4 regions of the Bradyrhizobium sp. JR4.1 genome follow, and region 3 is predicted to be linked to each of the others. Evidence: predicted binding sites of a transcription regulator. Region 3 holds the regulator's gene; each other region holds the start of a gene.
The links. The regulator PhoB, encoded in region 3, activates phosphate uptake and scavenging genes when phosphate is short. The targets are predictions, from matches to a motif close to TGTCATNNANCTGTCAT.
Positions count from the first base shown of each region.

Region 1: ABIB90_RS24185 (DUF2794 domain-containing protein) is a predicted target of PhoB. The motif match lies at 1,260-1,276, and genes of this name have one in related genera.
Region 2: ABIB90_RS27340 (RNA degradosome polyphosphate kinase) is a predicted target of PhoB. The motif match lies at 1,133-1,149, and genes of this name have one in related genera.
Region 4: phnF (phosphonate metabolism transcriptional regulator PhnF) is a predicted target of PhoB. The motif match lies at 915-931, and genes of this name have one in related genera.

Region 1 covers NZ_JBEPRY010000013.1:115,639-117,836, reverse strand. The annotation lists gene ABIB90_RS24190 (DUF1223 domain-containing protein) at 1-744, shown strand, start outside; gene ABIB90_RS24185 (DUF2794 domain-containing protein) at 1,340-1,708, shown strand; gene ABIB90_RS24180 (GNAT family N-acetyltransferase) at 1,802-2,198, opposite strand, start outside.
Region 2 covers NZ_JBEPRY010000016.1:135,497-137,694, forward strand. The annotation lists gene ABIB90_RS27340 (RNA degradosome polyphosphate kinase) at 1-1,059, opposite strand, end outside; gene ABIB90_RS27345 (P-loop NTPase family protein) at 1,188-1,865, opposite strand; gene ABIB90_RS27350 (CDP-alcohol phosphatidyltransferase family protein) at 1,982-2,198, opposite strand, start outside.
Region 3 covers NZ_JBEPRY010000001.1:555,694-557,891, forward strand. The annotation lists gene ABIB90_RS02805 (GcrA family cell cycle regulator) at 94-606, shown strand; gene phoB (phosphate regulon transcriptional regulator PhoB) at 826-1,533, opposite strand; gene phoU (phosphate signaling complex protein PhoU) at 1,557-2,198, opposite strand, start outside.
Region 4 covers NZ_JBEPRY010000001.1:257,200-259,397, reverse strand. The annotation lists gene phnE (phosphonate ABC transporter, permease protein PhnE) at 1-40, shown strand, start outside; gene phnF (phosphonate metabolism transcriptional regulator PhnF) at 150-881, opposite strand; gene phnG (phosphonate C-P lyase system protein PhnG) at 1,052-1,465, shown strand; gene phnH (phosphonate C-P lyase system protein PhnH) at 1,470-2,078, shown strand; gene ABIB90_RS01340 (carbon-phosphorus lyase complex subunit) at 2,081-2,198, shown strand, end outside.

The DNA.
Region 1 (2,198 bases), on a different contig from region 3:
CGCTGGTCCGGCGCCCTCTGGTCGGGAGCTCTTGGTCTCTGTGCAATCGTCGCCGTCATTCGTCCTGCCGAGGCTGATCCCCGCGCCGTTGTCGAATTGTTTACCTCGCAGGGCTGCTCCTCCTGCCCGCCGGCCGACAAGATCATCGGCGACCTCGCCCGCGATCCCTCGATCATCGCGCTGAGCATGCCGATCGACTATTGGGACTATCTCGGCTGGAAGGACACATTGGCCGATTCGCGCTTCTCTGCACGGCAGCGTGCCTATTCGCGCATGCGCGGCGATCGCGAAGTCTACACACCGCAGGTCGTGGTCAACGGCTCCACGCATGTCGTCGGCAGCGACCGCACCGGCATCGAAAGCGCGATCGGCAAAACCGACACGGGCACGGGCGTGATGAGCGTGCCGGTGACGATGTCGCTCGCGGGCAAGCAGATCAACGTCTCGGTGGCCGCGAGCAACGAGCCGACCGTGTCCCACGGCGAGGTCTGGATCTGCTCGATTGCGAAATCGGTGCCGATCGCGATCAGCCGCGGCGAAAATCGCGGACAGCAGGTCATCTATCACAACGTGGTGCGCAACCTACTCAAGGTCGGCGACTGGACCGGCCGTCCGGAAAGCTGGACGGTGCCGATCGAGAACCTCACGCGCGACGGCGTCGACGGTGCCGTGGTCTATGTTCAGGACGGCAGCCGCGAGAAGCCGGGCCCGATGCTGGGCGCGGCGTATACGTCGCTGCACTGACGCGCACACTTCGAATCTTCCGACTCAAGCACGCTCTCAATCCTCATGGTGAGGAGGCGCGTCAGCGCCGTCTCGAACCATGCAGGCCCTACTGTGGCAGCTCGGCCTCGATCCTTCGAGACGCCGCTTCGCGGCTCCTCAGGATGAGGGGAGAGAGTTTGTGCGGAGATGGTGAGATATGCGTCGAGGCAGAAACATCCCGACACAGACAAAACCGACCCAAACAAAAAAGGACCAACTCGCGTTGGCCCTCCTTGTCGTGCGAACAGACCCGATCCTGACGGCCCCGGGGGGCTGGGGGCTGAGGAATCCGGAACCGAAAGGACCGGGTCAACGCACACAAGTCTTTTCGCAATGCAGGGCGGCAGTCGCTTGGCGGAAAAGCGGCGACACTATGATTCCTGCTAACGATCCCGTGACGGTTTGCCGCGACAGAGTTCCACCGCTGCGTGTGGGCGGTTTGCTCCGGTCCAGTGTCCTTCCAGGGGCCCCTTGCGGTGGGGAACAGTTGGCGCGATCATGCAACTGTCATGATCCGCGGTTCCGGGGACGGTCTTCGCGGACGCGGTCATGCTGATGCGACAGGAGGCGACCTATGAGTCTGTCGGAGGATGCCGATCCGAGCGAACAGCGCGCGGCGGCGCGCCCCGCCGCTTCGAATGCGCAGCTGAGCCGCGTGACGTTCAATCGGCTCGAGCTGCACCGTATTCTCAATCTCTACGGCCGGATGGTCGCCGACGGCGAGTGGCGCGACTATGCCATCGACTTCCTCAGGGATCGCGCCGTGTTCTCGGTCTTCCGCCGCGCCTCGGAAGTGCCAATTTATCGTATCGAGAAGGATCCGCGCCTCGCGCGCAAGCAGGGCATGTACAGCGTGATCTCGGCGACGGGCTTGATCCTGCGCCGCGGCCACGAGCTGGAGCGCGTGCTCCTGGTGATCGATCGCAAATTGGCGGTGGTGTGAGCAGGGATCCAGTAGCCCGGATGAGCGTAGCGACATCCGGGTCTTTGCTTGCAGCCTTCCCGGGTATCGCTTCGCTCACCCGGGCTACGGGCCTTACTTCCCCGGCACGCTCTTCGCGCCCTCACCAAGGTCCCGCTGCATCATCACCGTGTCCAGCCAGCGGCCGAATTTCAGCCCGACGCTGGGATGCGTGCCGATCATCTTGAAGCCGCCCTTGGTGTGCACGCCGATCGAGCCGGCATTGGCGGAATCGCCGATCACGGCAATCATCTGGCGGAAGCCGCGTGCCTCGCATTCGACGATCAGCCGCTCCAGCAGGAGTGCCCCGATGCCGCGGCGGTGGAAGGACGGATCGAGATAGATCGAGTTCTCGACCGTGAAGCGGTAGGCCGGGCGCGGCCGGTAGGCCCCGGCATAGGCGTAGCCGGCGACGCGCCCGTCGAGGACAGCGACGAAATAGGGATAGCCGCCGTCGATCAGAGCACGGTAG
Region 2 (2,198 bases), on a different contig from region 3:
CCGGATCGCAGCGAAGATGTCGCCGCCTTGCTCGCGCACGCGCTCGGGATGGCGGGGCACGTAAGGGGTGAATTCCAGATCGGGCCGGTCGAGGCGGGTGAGCTGCGAGAGCTCGTTCATGGCGAGCACGCCATCGACCAAAAACACCTCGTCGTCGGCGGTCGACAGCGCGTGCTGTACGAAGCTGCGCAGCTGCTCCGGCATCTTGGCATCGATCTCGAGCCGGATCACCGAGCCGCGGCGGCGGCGCTTCAGCGCGGTCTCGAACAAGCGGACGAGATCCTCGGCCTCTTCCTCGATTTCGAGTTCGGAGTCGCGGATGACACGGAAGGCGCCCTGGCCGTGAAGATTGTAGCCGGGGAACAGGCGGTTGATGAATAGCGCGGTGGCCTGCTCCAGCGAGATCAGCCGGACGACCTTGCCCTCGGCCGGCAGGCGGATGAAGCGGTCGATCTTGCCGGGCATGCGGATCAGCGCGTTCATCTGCTTGCCGTCGGCGGCGCGCGTGAGCTGGAGCGCGATGGTGAAGCCGAGGCTCGGAATGAACGGGAAGGGGTGGGCCGGGTCGATCGCGAGCGGTGTCAGCAGCGGGAACACGTTGCTGAGGAAGTAGTCCTCGACCCAGGTTCGTTCCGCTTTGGTGACTTCCTTGCCCTCGACCAGCACGATGCCCTCGTCGGCGAGCGTGCCGCGCAGGTCGCGCCAGATTGCCTGCTGGTCGGAGGCAAGCTGCGAGACGGTCCGGTTGATCAGTGCGAGCTGCTCGGACGGGGTCAGACCGTCGGGGCTGCGCTCGGCAATGCCTTCGCGCACCTGGGCCTTGATGCCGGCAACGCGGACCATGAAGAACTCGTCGAGGTTATTCGCTGAAATCGACAGGAATCGCACCCGCTCCAGCATGGGGTGGCTGGGATTGACCGATTCCTCCAGGACGCGGCGGTTGAAGTGCAGCCAGGAGAGCTCGCGATTGATGAACCGCTCGGGGCTCGATGCGATCGCCGGCGGGCCTTCGGCTTCCGGGGTTTTCTCTTTAACTTCAACAGCTTGCGCAGAATCCATCAGAAGTCGATCCATCCAGTTCGCCCCAATTTGCGACTTACGCGCAAAACCCGCGGGAGCATGTGTTAGAGCGATGACGTTTCGATGACATTGATGTTCCGCGGCCCGGCCGCGTCAAGCCGCCTTGGTCAGACATCCCGGAGCAGCTCGGCCGCCAGGGCCCGGGTGACGGGGCGGCCGAGGCGCAGGGCCTCGCTGTCCAGCAGGTCCACAGCCCGTCGGGCGGCGGCCGAGGACCGCTCCAGGCGAGTGGCGAGGTAGCTGACCACGCTCTCGTCCATGGCGAGCTGGCGGTCGGCGCAGAATTTGACGATCAGGCCGCGGAAGAGCTGGTCGTCAGGCGGCAGCAGCGAGATAACGGGGACAGCGCGGAGCCGCGAGCGCAGGTCGGCGAGCTCGATCTCGAGAGAGGCGGGCGCCTCGCGTCCGGTGAAGAGGACGTAGGCGCCGTCCTCGCGGGCCAGATTCATCAGATGGAACAGGGCGCGCTCATCGAATTCCCTCGCCTTGGGATCCTCGACCACCAGCGCGCCGGTGGCGAGCGCAGCCGGGACGGCTTCGGCGGTCAGCCCATTGGCCGTGGTCGAGCGGGCGCCTGAGGCCTCGGCCCAGATCGCGGCGAGATGGCTCTTGCCGCTTCCTTCCGGGCCGGCCAGCCACATGATCCGGTTCGGCCATTCCGGCCAGGCGTCGATGAGGGCAAGACCGGCGGCGTTGACGGGGCCTTCGAGGAAATTGTCCCGGCTCAGGCTCTCCGCATGCGGAAGCGAAAACGCCAATTGTCGGGGATGAACGCGGCCTGGCACGCTTGCTTTGCTCCGTGCCGGCATATGCCGGCTTGGTTTGAAGAGATGCGACTTAATCGAACGGGAGTTGGCCTTTGCGGGGCCGCTTCCCAACTCATTTGGCCTCGATCGTGCTGCTACTTGGCCTCGATCGTGCTCATGTGCCGCAACCATTCGACGAGATAGAGCGACACGGAGGAGAGCGTGAAGATCGTGACGAGGCCCATCAGGATTATATCATAAGGACCGGCTTTGAAGCCGAAGGCGAGGGCGGCCAGCACCAGCGCTGCGAACGCCACCTGGGCCACAGTGTTGAGCTTGGATACCTTCGAGGGCTTCATCTCCACAGGGCGG
Region 3 (2,198 bases):
CCTTAAGGGATTCTGGCGGCACGGGTTTTTGAAGGCTTAGGCATTCGCTGCGAGGCCCCAGGATGGCTGGCGCGCAGCGAGGGAAAGGGTGCAATGACGGTTTTGACCTGGTCCGATGATCGCGTCGAGCAGCTGAAAAAGCTCTGGGAGGCCGGACTTTCGGCCAGCCAGATCGCGGCGGAGCTCGGCAATGTGACCCGCAATGCCGTGATCGGCAAAGTGCACAGGCTCGGCCTCTCGGGCCGCGCCAAGAGCCCATCATCGGCAGCGCCCCGGCCGCGCAAGGCGCGCCCCGCGCAGCACATGATGCGGGTGAGCCGCCCGATCTCGCGCGGCAACACCGCGCTGGCGCAGGCCTTCGAGGTCGAGGCTGAGCCGGATCCGGTCACCTACGACAACGTGGTGCCGATGAGCCAGCGGCTGTCGCTGCTCGAATTGAACGAGGCGACCTGCCACTGGCCGGTCGGCGATCCCTCGAGCCCGGACTTCTTCTTCTGCGGTGGACGGGCGCTGTCCGGCCTGCCCTATTGCGCCCAGCACTCGCGTGTTGCGTACCAGCCGGCGTCGGATCGGCGCCGCGCACCGGTGAAGCCGGGTCCGCGGTAATCACGGCAAGTCGTCGCGCAAAGACAGTTCAATAATTTCAGTGTCGTCCTGGCGAAAGCCAGGACCCATACTCCGAGCACGAAGTAGTCGTGCGAAAGGGGTAACTCGGAGTCTTCGCCAAACCACTCCCTGTGGTTATGGGTCCCGGATCAGCGCTCGCTTGTCCGGGACGACATCGGAGAATGCAGGGACAGCTCGCCAACAAACAAGCCTGCAACCCTACACCTGCTCCGCCTTCGCAAACCGATCATCCAGCGCGTAGCCGGCGCCGCGGACGGTGCGGATCGGGTCTTGCTCGCGGCCGAGATTGAGCAGCTTGCGCAGGCGGCCGATATGCACGTCGACGGTACGCTCGTCGATATAGATGTCGCGGCCCCAGACGCTGTCGAGCAGTTGCTCGCGCGAGAACACCCGGCCCGGGTGCTCCAGGAAGAACTCCAGCAGGCGATATTCGGTCGGACCGAGATCGATCGGCCGGCCTGAGCGCGCCACGCGGCGCTTGTCACGGTCGAGCTCGATGTCGCCAAAAGCAAGCACGGTGGCGAGCCGCTCGGGGCTCGCGCGCCGCAGCAGGCCCTTCACGCGCGCCAGCAGCTCCGGCACCGAGAACGGCTTGACGATGTAATCGTCGGCGCCGGTCGCAAGACCCCGCACCCGCTCGCTCTCCTCGCCGCGCGCGGTGAGCATGATGATCGGGAGCTGCTTGGTCTCGGGACGGGTGCGAAGCCGCCGGCACAGTTCGATGCCCGACAGGCCCGGCAGCATCCAGTCGAGCACGATCAGATCGGGGATGTGCTCCTTGAGGCGGGTGTCGGCGTCGTCGCCGCGCATCACCGTCTCGACGTCATAGCCGTCGCCTTCGAGGTTGTAGCGGAGAAGCTCGGTCAGGGCTTCCTCGTCCTCAACCACCATAATGCGTGCGCCCATCGGGTCGTCGCTCCCTTAAGTCTTCAGGTGTTCGGTACCGTGTTGGCGAAGGTCGTCATGTCGCCCTTCGGCCGCTTGTCGGTGATCGCCTGGCCCTCGATCATGTAGAACACGGTCTCGGCGATGTTGGTGGCGTGGTCGCCGATCCGCTCGATGTTCTTGGCGCAGAACATCAGGTGAATACAGAACGAGATGTTGCGCGGATCCTCCATCATGTAGGTGAGGAGCTCGCGGAACAACGAGGTGCAGATGGCGTCGACTTCCTCGTCGCCCTTCCACACCGCCATCGCCGCCGGCAAATCATGCGCGGCATAGGCGTCCAGCACCGACTTGACCTGCTGCTGCACGAGGTCGGTCATGTGCTCGAGGCCGCGGAACAGCTTGAGCGGATGGAAGTCCGTTTCCAGCGCCGCGACGCGCTTGCCCATGTTCTTGGCGAGGTCGCCGATGCGCTCGAGATCAGTCGCGACGCGCATGGCGCCGACGATCTCGCGCAGATCGACCGCCATCGGCTGGCGGCGGGCGATGGTGAGCACCGCACGCTCCTCGATGCGCTTCTGCAGCGCGTCGAGCTCGGTGTCGATGGCAACGACGCGCTGGCCGAGCGGGACGTCGCGGCGGATCAGCGCGTCGACGGACTCGACGATCATGCGCTCGGCGATGCC
Region 4 (2,198 bases), 300 kb from region 3:
ATTGCGGTTTGCGATTATTGGGCGAAGGGCGGTGGCCTGATCACCGATTTCGTAGGGTGGGCAAAGCGAAGCGTGCCCACCACTTCAATCGCGACGTTGGATAGATGGTGGGCAGGGCGCAAGCGCGCCTTTGCCCACCCTACGATTCTTCACCCGTTCTCCACCAGAAATTCCACCCGCTCCGCGGCAAAGCGCGAATGCTTGGTCACCAGCGGCTTGCCGTCGAGATCGTGGTCGGTGGCATCGACCACCAGGATCGGTCGTCCCAGCGCCAGATCGAGCCGCGCGGCGTCGGTGGCGTCGACAATGCCGGCGGTGATCCGGGTCGCGCCGCGGCGATAGTCGCGGACGCCGTAATGTTCGAGCAATTTCGTCATCGAGCGGGTGGCAGCAAAGACGTCGCCCGCACCCGGGAACAGCTGCGCCGACAGCCACGTCGTGGAGACGCAGATCGGCGTGCGGTCGGCGAGGCGCATCGCCTCGATCCGCACCAACGGTGCGCCGGCCTTCAATCCAAGTTCCCGCGCGAGTTCGCGGGTCGCGACATCATCGGACGCCTCGATCAGCCGGCCATGCGGTTCGCGGCCGTCGGCGCCGACGATCTCGGAGAAGCGGGTCCGCGAGCGCAGTGGATAAGCGAGCTTCTGCGCCTCGACATAGGTTCCGCTGCCGCGTTCGGCCCGCACGATGCCGCGCTCGGCAAGCGCGGCCAGCGCGCGTCGCACGGTGTGGCGGTTCACGCGATAGGTTTCGGCGATCTCCACCTCGCCCGGCAGCTTGTCGCCGGCCGCAAAGCGGCCGTCGGCGATGCCGCGCTCGATGCCGTCGGCAACGAGGCGCCACAACGCCACGCCGGAGGAGGCTGTGTCCTGCATGCTCATGTGGCTCGGAAGCTACTCCAGAAATCACGCCTTTGTCACGAAACAGTCATGGCGCTCCCGTATGAAGTTGTCTAGTATCATAGACAACTTGGATTCGGCAAGTTCTGCAGAAAGTTTCGGTGGATCTGGTGACCCAGCACAACAATCAGCAAGCCCAGCGCAAGGCCGCAATGGCCGTGCTGGCGCACGCGGAGGCGGGCGAGATCGCCGCTCGCCTCCGCGCTCTCGCTTTGCCGGCGCATCAGGATCTGCGCGCGCCGGAAAACGGCCTCGTCATGCTGCGCGGCCGGGTCGGCGGCGACGGTGCGCCATTCAATCTCGGCGAAGCGACGGTGTCGCGGGCTGCGGTGCGGCTTGCGAGCGGCGAGGTCGGTTTCGGTTACACGCTCGGTCGCGACGGTGAGAAGGCGCGGCTGATTGCGCTGTGCGATGCGCTGGTGCAGTCCAGCGATTTCAGTGGCGCGGTGGAGCGGGACATCATCGCGCCGTTGCGTGAGCAGCTTATGGTCAGGCGCAAGCAAGCGGCGGCCGAGACCGCTGCGACGAAGGTTGATTTCTACACCATGGTGCGCGGTGAGGGGTGAGATCATGACCACGATTGCGGAACTGCCGCCGGGGTTCGCCGATAAGGTGCTGTCGGCGCAATCGACCTTTCGCTCGGTCATGGACGCGATGGCGCGGCCGGGGTCGGTCCAGCGCATCGTGCCGACATCAGGCGCGCCTCATGTGATGATGCGCGGCACGGCCGCGATCGCGCTGACGCTGTTCGATCACGACACGCCGCTCTGGCTCGATGCGCGCATGTCGGAAAGCACCGACGTGACAAAATGGCTGAAGTTCCACACGGGCGCGCCGGTGGTGCAGGATTCCTCGATCGTCAGCTTCGCGCTGATCAGCGAAGGCGGGGCGCTGCCTTCGCTCGAGCGCTTCGCGCTCGGCACCAGCGAATATCCGGACCGGTCGACCACGCTGATCCTTCAGGTCGAGAGCCTGCATTCGGGGCGCAGCTTCGAGCTGCGCGGTCCCGGCATCGACGGCGTCGCGACGCTCAAGGCCTCGATCAAGCCGTTCGACCTGTTCGAGCGACTTCGTATTAACGAAGCGCTGTTTCCGCGCGGCATCGATGTGGTCCTGGTCGCGGATGATGCCGTGGTTGCGGTCCCGCGCACCACGCGCGTCGTGAGCAAGGGAAGCTAAGCATGTATGTCGCAGTCAAAGGCGGCGAACGCGCCATCGAGAACGCCCATCGCCTGCTCGCCAGTGCGCGGCGCGGCGATCAAGGCGTGCCGGAAATTTCCCTCGACCAGATTTCGGAGC